2 regions of the Pseudomonas sp. H2_A10 genome follow, and region 2 is predicted to be linked to the other one. Evidence: predicted binding sites of a transcription regulator. Region 2 holds the regulator's gene; the other holds the start of a gene.

Region 1 (4,751 bases), 1.5 Mb from region 2:
CCGTGACGGATAGCGACCAGCGTCCCCACGGCGGCAATCACGCCGATGCAGAAGATCGACACGAACGAATAACTCGCCGCGCCCAGGCCGCCGCCAGCCAGGGCTTCCGGGCTCAGGCGCGCCATCATCAAGGTGTCTGTCAGCACCATCAACATGTGCGCCAACTGCGAGGCAATCAGCGGCCCTGACAGCCGCAGAATGGCCCAGAGTTCGGTACGTGCCGGATGCTGCATGATCATCACGCTCAACAAATCAGAGGGTTGGGAGAGGGTTGATTCTCGGCGCTCTGCGCCCAATGCACAAAGGGATAAAAGCGATCGTTCGCATGATTAAAACTCATGCCTGATTGATTCTGGTAGGGTTCGGGCATTGCGCTGTCGGAGCTTTCAACATGTCTCGTCGTCTTCCTCCTCTGTATGCCTTGCGCGCATTTGAAGCGGCCTCCCGGCACCATTCCTTTACTCGCGCCGCTGAAGAGCTGTCGATCACCCAGAGTGCGGTGAGCCGGCATATCCGCACCCTGGAAGAACATTTCGCCTGCCGCCTGTTTCAGCGCAGCGGCCGCAATTTGCAGCTCACCGAAGCCGCGCGCCTGCTGTTGCCCGGCGTGCGCGAAGGGTTTGCCGCACTGGAACGGGCCTGCCACACCCTGAACGCCGAAGACGACATTTTGCGCATGAAGGCGCCGTCGACCCTGACCATGCGTTGGTTGTTGGCGCGGCTCAGTCGCTTCCGGGCGTTGCAGCCGGGCAATGAGGTGCAACTGACCAGCGCCTGGATGAGCGTGGATGAGGTGGATTTCAACCAGGAGCCTTTCGATTGCGCGGTGCTCTTGAGCAACGGGCATTTTCCAGCGGATTGGGAGGCCTGCTATCTGTTCCCCGAGCTGTTGATTCCGGTTGGCGCGCCGAACTTGTTGAGCGACGGGCCTTGGGATGTAAACCGCCTGGCCAGCGCCGAGTTGCTGCACCCCACGCCAGACCGTCGCGACTGGCGCAGTTGGCTGGAGCGCATGGGGTTGTCGTCCCAGGTTTCGCTCAAGGGCGGGCAGGTGTTCGATACGCTTGAGCTGGGCATGATCGCCGCCGCCCGTGGTTACGGCGTGTCCATGGGCGACCTGCTGATGGTGGCCGAAGACGTGGCCCAGGGGCGTTTGAGCCTGCCGTGGCCGACCGCGGTGGCCAGTGGGGAAAATTACTACCTGGTGTGGCCGAAAACCCGTCCCGGTGGTGAACGCTTGCGGCGCCTGGCGGATTTCCTTCAGGGCGAAGTGCAAGCCATGGTCCTGCCGGCGGTCGAGCGCCTCGATTGAGGGGGTTGCAGGCCTGGCGCGCAACCGTTTGCGTGATACCCCTGCGACTCGCTCAAGTATTGCCGAGCGCCGCCGAAGTAGGTGTGTTGGCACCATCGTCCTCCAACGTTTCCCACCAGATAATTTGCCGAGCAGCGCTATGAGATCAGGATGATCCTGGCCTCGGCCAGGAGCAGTCATGTCTCAACCTCGCGCCCGGATCGCCTCCCAGTTAGGCCTCGCATTAGCCTTGATTCTGGCTGTCGTCATCAGCGGCAGTACCGTTTTCGCCCTGCGGTCCCTCGATGCCGCCAACCTCGATACCCGCGAGGAGCACCTGGCCAGCGAAGCGCGTTTGCTCGCCGACCAGCTCAATACCTTCCACAGTACGTTGCGCGAAAGCACCCAGCGCCTGACGGGGTTGTTTGAGAAGCGCTTCAGCGCCGGGCTGTCAGTGCAGGCCGATCACCCGGTCACCGTGGCCGGGGTGCAGACGCCGAGCCTGTTGCTGGGCAGCGAAGTGCTCAACAACAACTTCACCGAAGTAGACGAGTTCAAGCAAATGTCCGGCGGCGTGGCCACGGTGTTCGTGCGCAGCGGCGACGACTTTATCCGCGTCAGCACGTCCCTGACCAAGCAGGACGGCAGCCGCGCGATCGGCACCGTGCTTGATCGCCAAGGCCCGGCTTACCAACGTGTTCTCGGTGGCCAGGCCTATATCGGGCGAGCAGTGTTGTTCGATCGGTCCTATATGACCCAGTACAGCCCTGTACGCGACGCCGGCGGCAAAGTGATTGCCGTGCTGTTCATCGGGTTTGACTACACCGACGCTCAGGCCGCGCAGTTCGAAAACCTCAAGCGCTTCCGCATCGGCCAGACCGGCTCCCTGGCGTTGCTCGACGAGCAGAAGCGCTGGCTGGTACCGCCGGCGGGTGTACAGGCGTTGGATCAGGCGGTGCCGGTGATGTTGGATCTGGCCAAGACCCCTGGCAAAGGCCGCTTCTGGAGCGACAAGAACGAAGATTTCTACAGTGTTTCGGTACCCTTCGACGGTGGCCCTTGGGCCGTGGTTGCGAGCATGCCGAAAGCTGAAATCCGCGCGGTTACCTGGGCGGTCGGGATTCGCCTGGTGATCGGCAGCGTGCTGGCGATGCTGCTGGCGGTGGGTGCCACGGTGTGGCTGCTGCGCAGCAAGCTGCAGCCGCTGAGCGACCTGGTGCGCCAGGCCGAAGCCTTGGGCGCGGGTGATTTGAGTGCACGCCTGAACGTGTCCAGCCATGACGAAATTGGCCAACTGGCGCGCAGTTTCAACCAAATGGGTGAAGCGCTGTCGACCATGGTTTCCCATATCCGCAAGGCAGCCGAAGAGGTCAATAGCCGTGCCCAGGCGCTGTCCGGTTTGTCTGGCGGTGCTTATGACGGCATGGAACAGCAGTCCGGCGAGATCACCAGCATGGCCGGCGCGGTTGAGGAGTTCAGCGCCACGTCGCTGAATATCGCCGACAATATGGGCGCCACCGAGCGCCTGGCCCAGGAAAACGCGCAACAAACCCGTATCGGTCGCAACTCGATGCAAGAGGCGTCGTCGTCCCTGGAACACATCGCCACCGCCCTGAACAGCACCGCGTCCGTGATCAACACCTTGGGCCAACGCTCCCAGGAGATCGGCGGAATCGTCGGCGTGATCACCTCCATCGCCGAGCAGACCAACCTGCTGGCGCTCAACGCCGCCATCGAAGCCGCACGGGCCGGTGAACAGGGTCGCGGTTTTGCCGTGGTAGCCGACGAGGTGCGCAACCTGGCGTCGCGTACCCGCGAAGCCACGGATGAGATTTCCGGGATGATCCAGAGCATCCAGAAGGAAACCGGCAATGCCATCAGCACCATGGAGCACGGCAATGCGCTGATGCAGGAAGGCCTGTCGCGCAACGCCGACGTGGCCTCGGCCCTGGCACGTATCGACGAGCAAAGCCGCTCGGCCGGTCAGCAGTTCGCAGCGATTACCACCGCGACCCAGGAGCAAAGCAGCACCGCGACCTTGCTCAGCAGCAACTTGCAGAGCATCGCGCTGGCCAATAGCGAGCAGCGTGAAGTGGTGTCGAATTTGGCGATTACCGCTAAGGAGTTGGAAACGTTGGCGGCGGGCCTGCGCCATGAAGTGGATCGGTTCCGCTGAGATTACGCTGTGCAAAATGTGCGAGGGGGCCTACGCCAGACTCAAGTGATTGCTGGGGGCCGGTATTGCAAGGCCTCCTTGAGATGATCGCGGGTGATCGCCTGCACCTGATCCAAGTCCGCCAGAGTGCGTGCCACCTTGAGTAGCCGATGTGCTGCGCGCAGCGACAACGTCAGCCGCTCGCAGGCACCCTCCAGCCAGCTTTCATCGGCTTTCAGCAATTGGCAGTGCTCGCGCAGGCTCGGTAGATCAAGGAAGGCATTGGCGCAGCCCTGGCGCCGTTGCTGACGGTCCCTGGCTTCGGCCACGTGGGCCGAGGCTGTAGCCGTCGTGTCACCGGCCTGCCGGGTTGGATTCAACGCGGTTGTTTCACGTGCCACGGTAAGGTGCAGGTCGATTCGATCCAACAGCGGCCCGGAGAGCTTGTTTCGATACCGCTGGATTTGCTCCGGCGTGCAGCGACAGCGCCCACTGGGTTCGCCCATATAGCCGCAAGGGCAGGGGTTCATGGCCGCCACCAGTTGGAAGCGCGCCGGGAAACTCACTCGGTCGCGAGCGCGGGAAATCACGATATGTCCCGACTCCAGTGGCTCGCGCAGCACCTCCAGTACTTTGCGATCGAACTCTGGCAATTCATCCAGGAACAACACCCCGTGATGCGCCAGGGTAATTTCCCCTGGCTGCGGTTTCGAGCCGCCACCCACCAGCGCCGGGCCTGAAGCGGAATGGTGCGGCTGGCGAAACGGCCGGTGTGGCCAGTGGCTCAGCGGCGCGAGGCTGACCACCGATTGGATCGCCGCCACTTCCAGAGCCTCCTGTTCGCTCAGTGGCGGTAGCAAACCGGGCAGGCGGCTGGCGAGCAAGGTCTTGCCGGTGCCCGGTGGCCCGCTGAACAGCAGGTTATGCGCACCCGCCGCTGCGATCAGCAATGCACGCTTGGCGGCGAGCTGGCCCTGCACTTCGCTCAAGTCTGGGTAGGGCTTGTTCAGGTACAGCAAGCCATCGGATTTGTAGGGCTCAATCGGCACCTGCCCATTCAAGTGCGCTACCACCTGCAGGAGGTGATCCACCGCTATCACCTTCAACCCGCAAGCCAGGCAGGCCTCCTCGGCATTCGCCCGCGGCACTATCACGGTGCGCCCGGCCTTGCGCGCCGCCAATGCGGCTGGCAACACACCTTTGACCGCGCGCACTTCACCGGACAGCGCCAATTCGCCCAGGCATTCGACCTCATCGAGCATCAACGCCGGTACCTGCACGCTGGCCGCCAGAATCCCCAAGGCG
Region 2 (4,751 bases):
GGCCCAGGCCGAACTGAGCATGCGCGGCGACAGCGATGCCACCACCAATCGCCAGTTGTTCGCCGGCCTGCCGCTGACGGCTGCCGAGCCGTTGGTCGAGCCCACTTTCATCGAACCGCCGCGTCCTGCCGCGCCCGCCCCGGCCGCCGCAGTCGACCAGCGCGCGTTCGACTCGATGCGCTTTGAACTCAATGGCCTGCGCGAGTTGCTCGAAGTGCAGCTCGGCTCGCTGGCCTGGACCCAACTGCAAGGCAGCAAACCGCAACAGGCCAACTTGTGGCGTCGCCTGCAACGCATCGGCCTGTCCGGCCCGTTGTCCCGCGACCTGTTGGCGCTGACCCACGAAATCGAAGAGCCTCGCCAGGCCTGGCGCATGTTGCTGGCCCACTTGGCGCGGATGATCACCACGCCACAGATCGAACCCTTGGAAGAGGGCGGAGTGATCGCCATGGTCGGCCCGGCCGGCATGGGCAAGACCACCACGCTGGCCAAGCTTGCCGCCCGTTATGTGCTTAAGTACGGCGCCCAGAATATCGCGCTGGTGAGCATGGACAGCTACCGTATCGGCGCCCAGGAACAGCTCAAGACCCTGGGCCGCATCCTCAATGTGCCGGTTACCCATGTCGACCCCGGTCAATCCCTGGCCAATGCCCTCGACCCGCTGCTGCGCAAGCGCGTGGTGCTGATCGACACCGCCGGCCTGCAAGCCAGCGACCCGGCGTTGCGTATGCAGCTCGAAAGCCTGGCCGGGCGTGGCATCAAGTCAAAAAATTACCTGGTGCTTGCAACCACCAGCCAGAAACAGGTTCTTACCGCTGCGTATCACAGCTACAAACGCTGCGGGCTGGCCGGTTGCATCCTGACTAAACTGGATGAAACCGCCAGCCTGGGTGAAGTGCTGAGCCTGGCTATCAGCCACGAACTGCCGGTGGCTTACCTGACCGATGGGCCGCGGATCCCGGATGATCTGCATCTGCCGCGCCGTCATCAGTTGGTCAGCCGCGCCGTCAGCGTACAAATGCAAGACGAGCCTAGCGAGGAAGCGATGGCCGACATGTTCGCCGATCTCTATCACAACCCGGCAAAACGGGTCGGTTGAGTCAGATGAACACCGTGAAAAGTATCTACATCGATGGTCTGCAAGCGATTCACGCGGCCAAGCCATGTAGCCTGCGTCTAAGCAAGACAAGGTAAAGAAATAAAATGGGCAGCATGCATCCCGTACAGGTGATCGCGGTGACCGGCGGCAAAGGTGGCGTCGGAAAAACTAACGTGTCAGTGAATTTGTCCCTGGCCCTGGCAGAACTTGGCCGTCGCGTCATGCTGCTGGATGCTGACCTGGGACTGGCGAACGTCGACGTTCTGCTGGGGTTGACGCCCAAACACACGCTTGCCGATGTGATCGAGGGGCGCTGTGAGCTGCGCGATGTGCTGCTTCAAGGCCCTGGCGGGATCCGCATCGTGCCGGCCGCCTCCGGCACCCAGAGCATGGTGCACCTGAGCCCGGCGCAGCATGCCGGCCTTATCCAGGCATTCAGCGATATCGGCGACAACCTCGACGTGCTGGTGATCGACACCGCCGCCGGGATCGGCGAATCCGTGGTCAGCTTCGTGCGCGCGGCGCAGGAAGTGTTGCTGGTGGTCTGCGATGAACCCACCTCGATCACCGACGCCTACGCCCTGATCAAATTACTTAACCGTGACTACGGCATGAACCGCTTCCGCGTACTGGCCAACATGGCCCAGAGCCCGCAGGAAGGGCGCAACCTGTTCGCCAAGTTGACCAAGGTCACGGATCGCTTCCTCGATGTCGCCTTACAATACGTCGGTGCAGTTCCCTACGACGAGTGTGTGCGCAAGGCTGTGCAAAAGCAGCGTGCGGTCTACGAAGCGTTCCCTCGTTCCAAATGCGCATTGGCGTTCAAGGCTATTGCCCAAAAGGTCGATACTTGGCCGTTGCCCGCCAACCCACGGGGGCATCTGGAGTTTTTCGTCGAGCGATTGGTACATCAGACGAGCGCAGGACCCGTGCTATGACAGCGAACGGCTATAACGCCTACAAGAAGTCCGCCCGTGACAGTCAGGGCGAGTTGATCGAGCGTTATGCGCCGCTGGTCAAGCGCATCGCCTATCACCTGCTGGCACGCCTGCCCGCCAGCGTCCAGGTAGAAGACCTGATCCAGGTCGGCATGATTGGCCTGCTCGAAGTGTCAACCAAATACGATGCCACCAAAGGCGCGAGTTTCGAGACGTATGCGGGTATCCGTATCCGGGGCGCCATGCTCGATGAAGTGCGCAAGGGTGATTGGGCGCCTCGTTCGGTACACCGCAATACGCGCATGGTCAGTGACGCAATTCGCGCAATTGAAGCAAAAACCGGTCGCGACGCTAAAGATCACGAAGTTGCGGCCGAACTCCAATTGAGTCTCGACGATTATTACGGGATTTTGAACGACACCTTGGGCAGCCGCCTGTTCAGTTTCGACGACCTGTTGCAGGACGGTGAACACGAAGGGCTGCACGAGGACGGCGCGAGTACTCATATGGAGCCGGCGCGAGACCTGGAAGATGAACGCTTTCAGGGTGCGTTGGCGGACGCGATTGCCAATTTGCCTGAGCGTGAGCGACTGGTATTGGCGCTGTACTACGACGAAGAGCTGAACCTCAAGGAAATCGGTGAGGTCCTGGGGGTCAGCGAATCGCGAGTCAGCCAGTTACACAGCCAGTGCGCCGCTCGCTTGCGGGGGCGTTTGGGAGAGTGGCGAGCGCGCTGACAGGCAGTGTGGGGACACTGCAAAGCGATACCGCGAAGGTGATGGATCTTCGCGGGTTCGGCCCGTGGTGCCCCCGGCAGTCCTTTTTGTGTAATGCCTGTTGATTGAAATGACGCGTCCAGGTGCTGGGCGCGTTTAAGACTGCTTGGAGGTCGAATTGGACAAGAACATGAAAATCCTCATCGTTGATGACTTCTCAACGATGCGGCGGATCATAAAAAACCTGTTGCGTGACCTTGGGTTCACAAACACGGTCGAGGCGGATGATGGCCTTACGGCGATTCCGATCCTCAACAGCGGGAGCATCGACTTTCTGGTAACCGACTGGAACATGCCGGGCATGACCGGTATCGACTTGCTGCGTCATGTGCGGGCCGACGAAAAGCTGCGCAGCCTTCCCGTGCTGATGGTCACCGCCGAAGCCAAGCGTGAGCAGATCATCGAAGCTGCCCAGGCGGGTGTTAACGGTTACGTGGTCAAGCCATTCACTGCACTGACTCTGAAAGAGAAGATCGAAAAAATCTTCGAACGCATCCACGGCTGATGCCATCGCGGGGGAGCTATGGAGCATAACGAAACGTCACAGGGAGACTTTGAGTCGACCCTGAAAAAACATGCTCACCAGTTGGTCGACAGCCTTGAAAAAGGCCAGTTCGGCGACGCGGTGCAGTTGATCCATGAGCTCAACCAGACCCGTGACCGCGGCCTGTATCAGGAAGTGGGCAAGCTCACACGCGAGCTGCACAGTGCGATTGTCAATTTCCAGATTGACCCGCACATGCCCCAGGCCGAAGAAATCTCACAGATCACCGATGCCACCGAACGCCTGTCCTATGTGGTCAGGCTGACTGAGGCGGCGGCCAACCGCACCATGGACCTGGTGGAGAACGCCACGCCCCTGGTCAACGGCATGGCCACTGAAGCCCAGGCCCTGAGCGCCGATTGGGGCCGCTTCATGCGCCGGGAAGTCGGGGCTGAGGAGTTTCGTGAGCTGGCACGTCGGGTTGAAGGCTTCTTGTCGCGCAGCGAGCAGGAAAACCGCACGGTTTCCAGCAACCTCAACGATATTTTGCTGGCCCAGGATTACCAGGACCTCACCGGTCAGGTGATCAAGCGTGTGACCCAGTTGGTCACCGAAGTGGAAAGCAACTTGCTCAAATTGGTGCTTATGGCAGGCCAGGTTGACCGTTTTGCCGGCATTGAACATGACCGCGAAGCGATCCTCTCGGAAAAAGATCCACAAAAACATCTCGCCAAGGGTGAAGGTCCGCAGATTCATGCCGATAAACGTGAAGACGTTGTGTCAGGTCAGGATGACGTAGATGACCTGTTATCCAGTTTAGGCTTCTAAGGAGCACCCACATGAGCTTCGGCGCCGATGAAGAGATCCTTCAGGATTTCCTTGTAGAGGCCGGCGAAATTTTAGAGCAACTGTCCGAGCAACTGGTCGAGCTGGAAAGCCGCCCGGATGATGCGAACCTGCTCAATGCAATTTTTCGCGGTTTTCACACTGTAAAAGGGGGCGCCGGCTTCCTCCAGCTCCATGAGCTGGTGGAGTGCTGCCACATCGCCGAGAACGTGTTCGACATCCTGCGCAAGGGTGAGCGTCACGTTGATTCGGAGTTGATGGACGTGATTCTCGAAGCACTGGATGCGGTCAACGGCATGTTCAGCCAAGTGCGTGAACGTGCCCCGATCACGGCGGCCACGCCGGAACTGTTGGCGGCCCTGGCGCGCTATGCAGAGCCTGCGGACACTTGCGCGCCGGTGGTTGAAGCGGCGCCGGAGCCTGTGGCGGAGCCTGAAGCGGATGTCACGGACACTGAGTTCGAACAACTGCTCAACTCCCTCAGTGCCGTCAAGGCCGAAGCCGAAGCACCGGCCGCCGAAGCCCCGGCAGCGGCGCCGACCAGCGAAGACATTACCGACGCAGAATTCGAATCGCTGCTCGACCAGCTGCATGGCAAAGGCCAGTTC

What was found. Region 2 encodes FliA, which starts transcription of late flagellar genes. Its sites were predicted from a motif close to CTAAAGTTTNNNNNNNNNNNGCCGNTAA; they were not measured.
Region 1: the regulator FliA is predicted to act here: its motif matches at 1,364-1,391, upstream of AB4O23_RS04995 (methyl-accepting chemotaxis protein).

Annotation. Positions count from the first base shown of each region.
Region 1 is NZ_CP162821.1:1,106,260-1,111,010, forward strand. It holds gene AB4O23_RS04985 (NorM family multidrug efflux MATE transporter) at 1-239, opposite strand, end outside; gene AB4O23_RS04990 (LysR substrate-binding domain-containing protein) at 392-1,312, shown strand; gene AB4O23_RS04995 (methyl-accepting chemotaxis protein) at 1,491-3,467, shown strand; gene AB4O23_RS05000 (YifB family Mg chelatase-like AAA ATPase) at 3,509-4,751, opposite strand, start outside.
Region 2 is NZ_CP162821.1:2,651,107-2,655,857, forward strand. It holds gene flhF (flagellar biosynthesis protein FlhF) at 1-1,099, shown strand, start outside; gene fleN (flagellar synthesis regulator FleN) at 1,204-2,037, shown strand; gene fliA (RNA polymerase sigma factor FliA) at 2,034-2,774, shown strand; gene AB4O23_RS12410 (chemotaxis response regulator CheY) at 2,944-3,318, shown strand; gene AB4O23_RS12415 (protein phosphatase CheZ) at 3,337-4,125, shown strand; gene AB4O23_RS12420 (chemotaxis protein CheA) at 4,137-4,751, shown strand, end outside.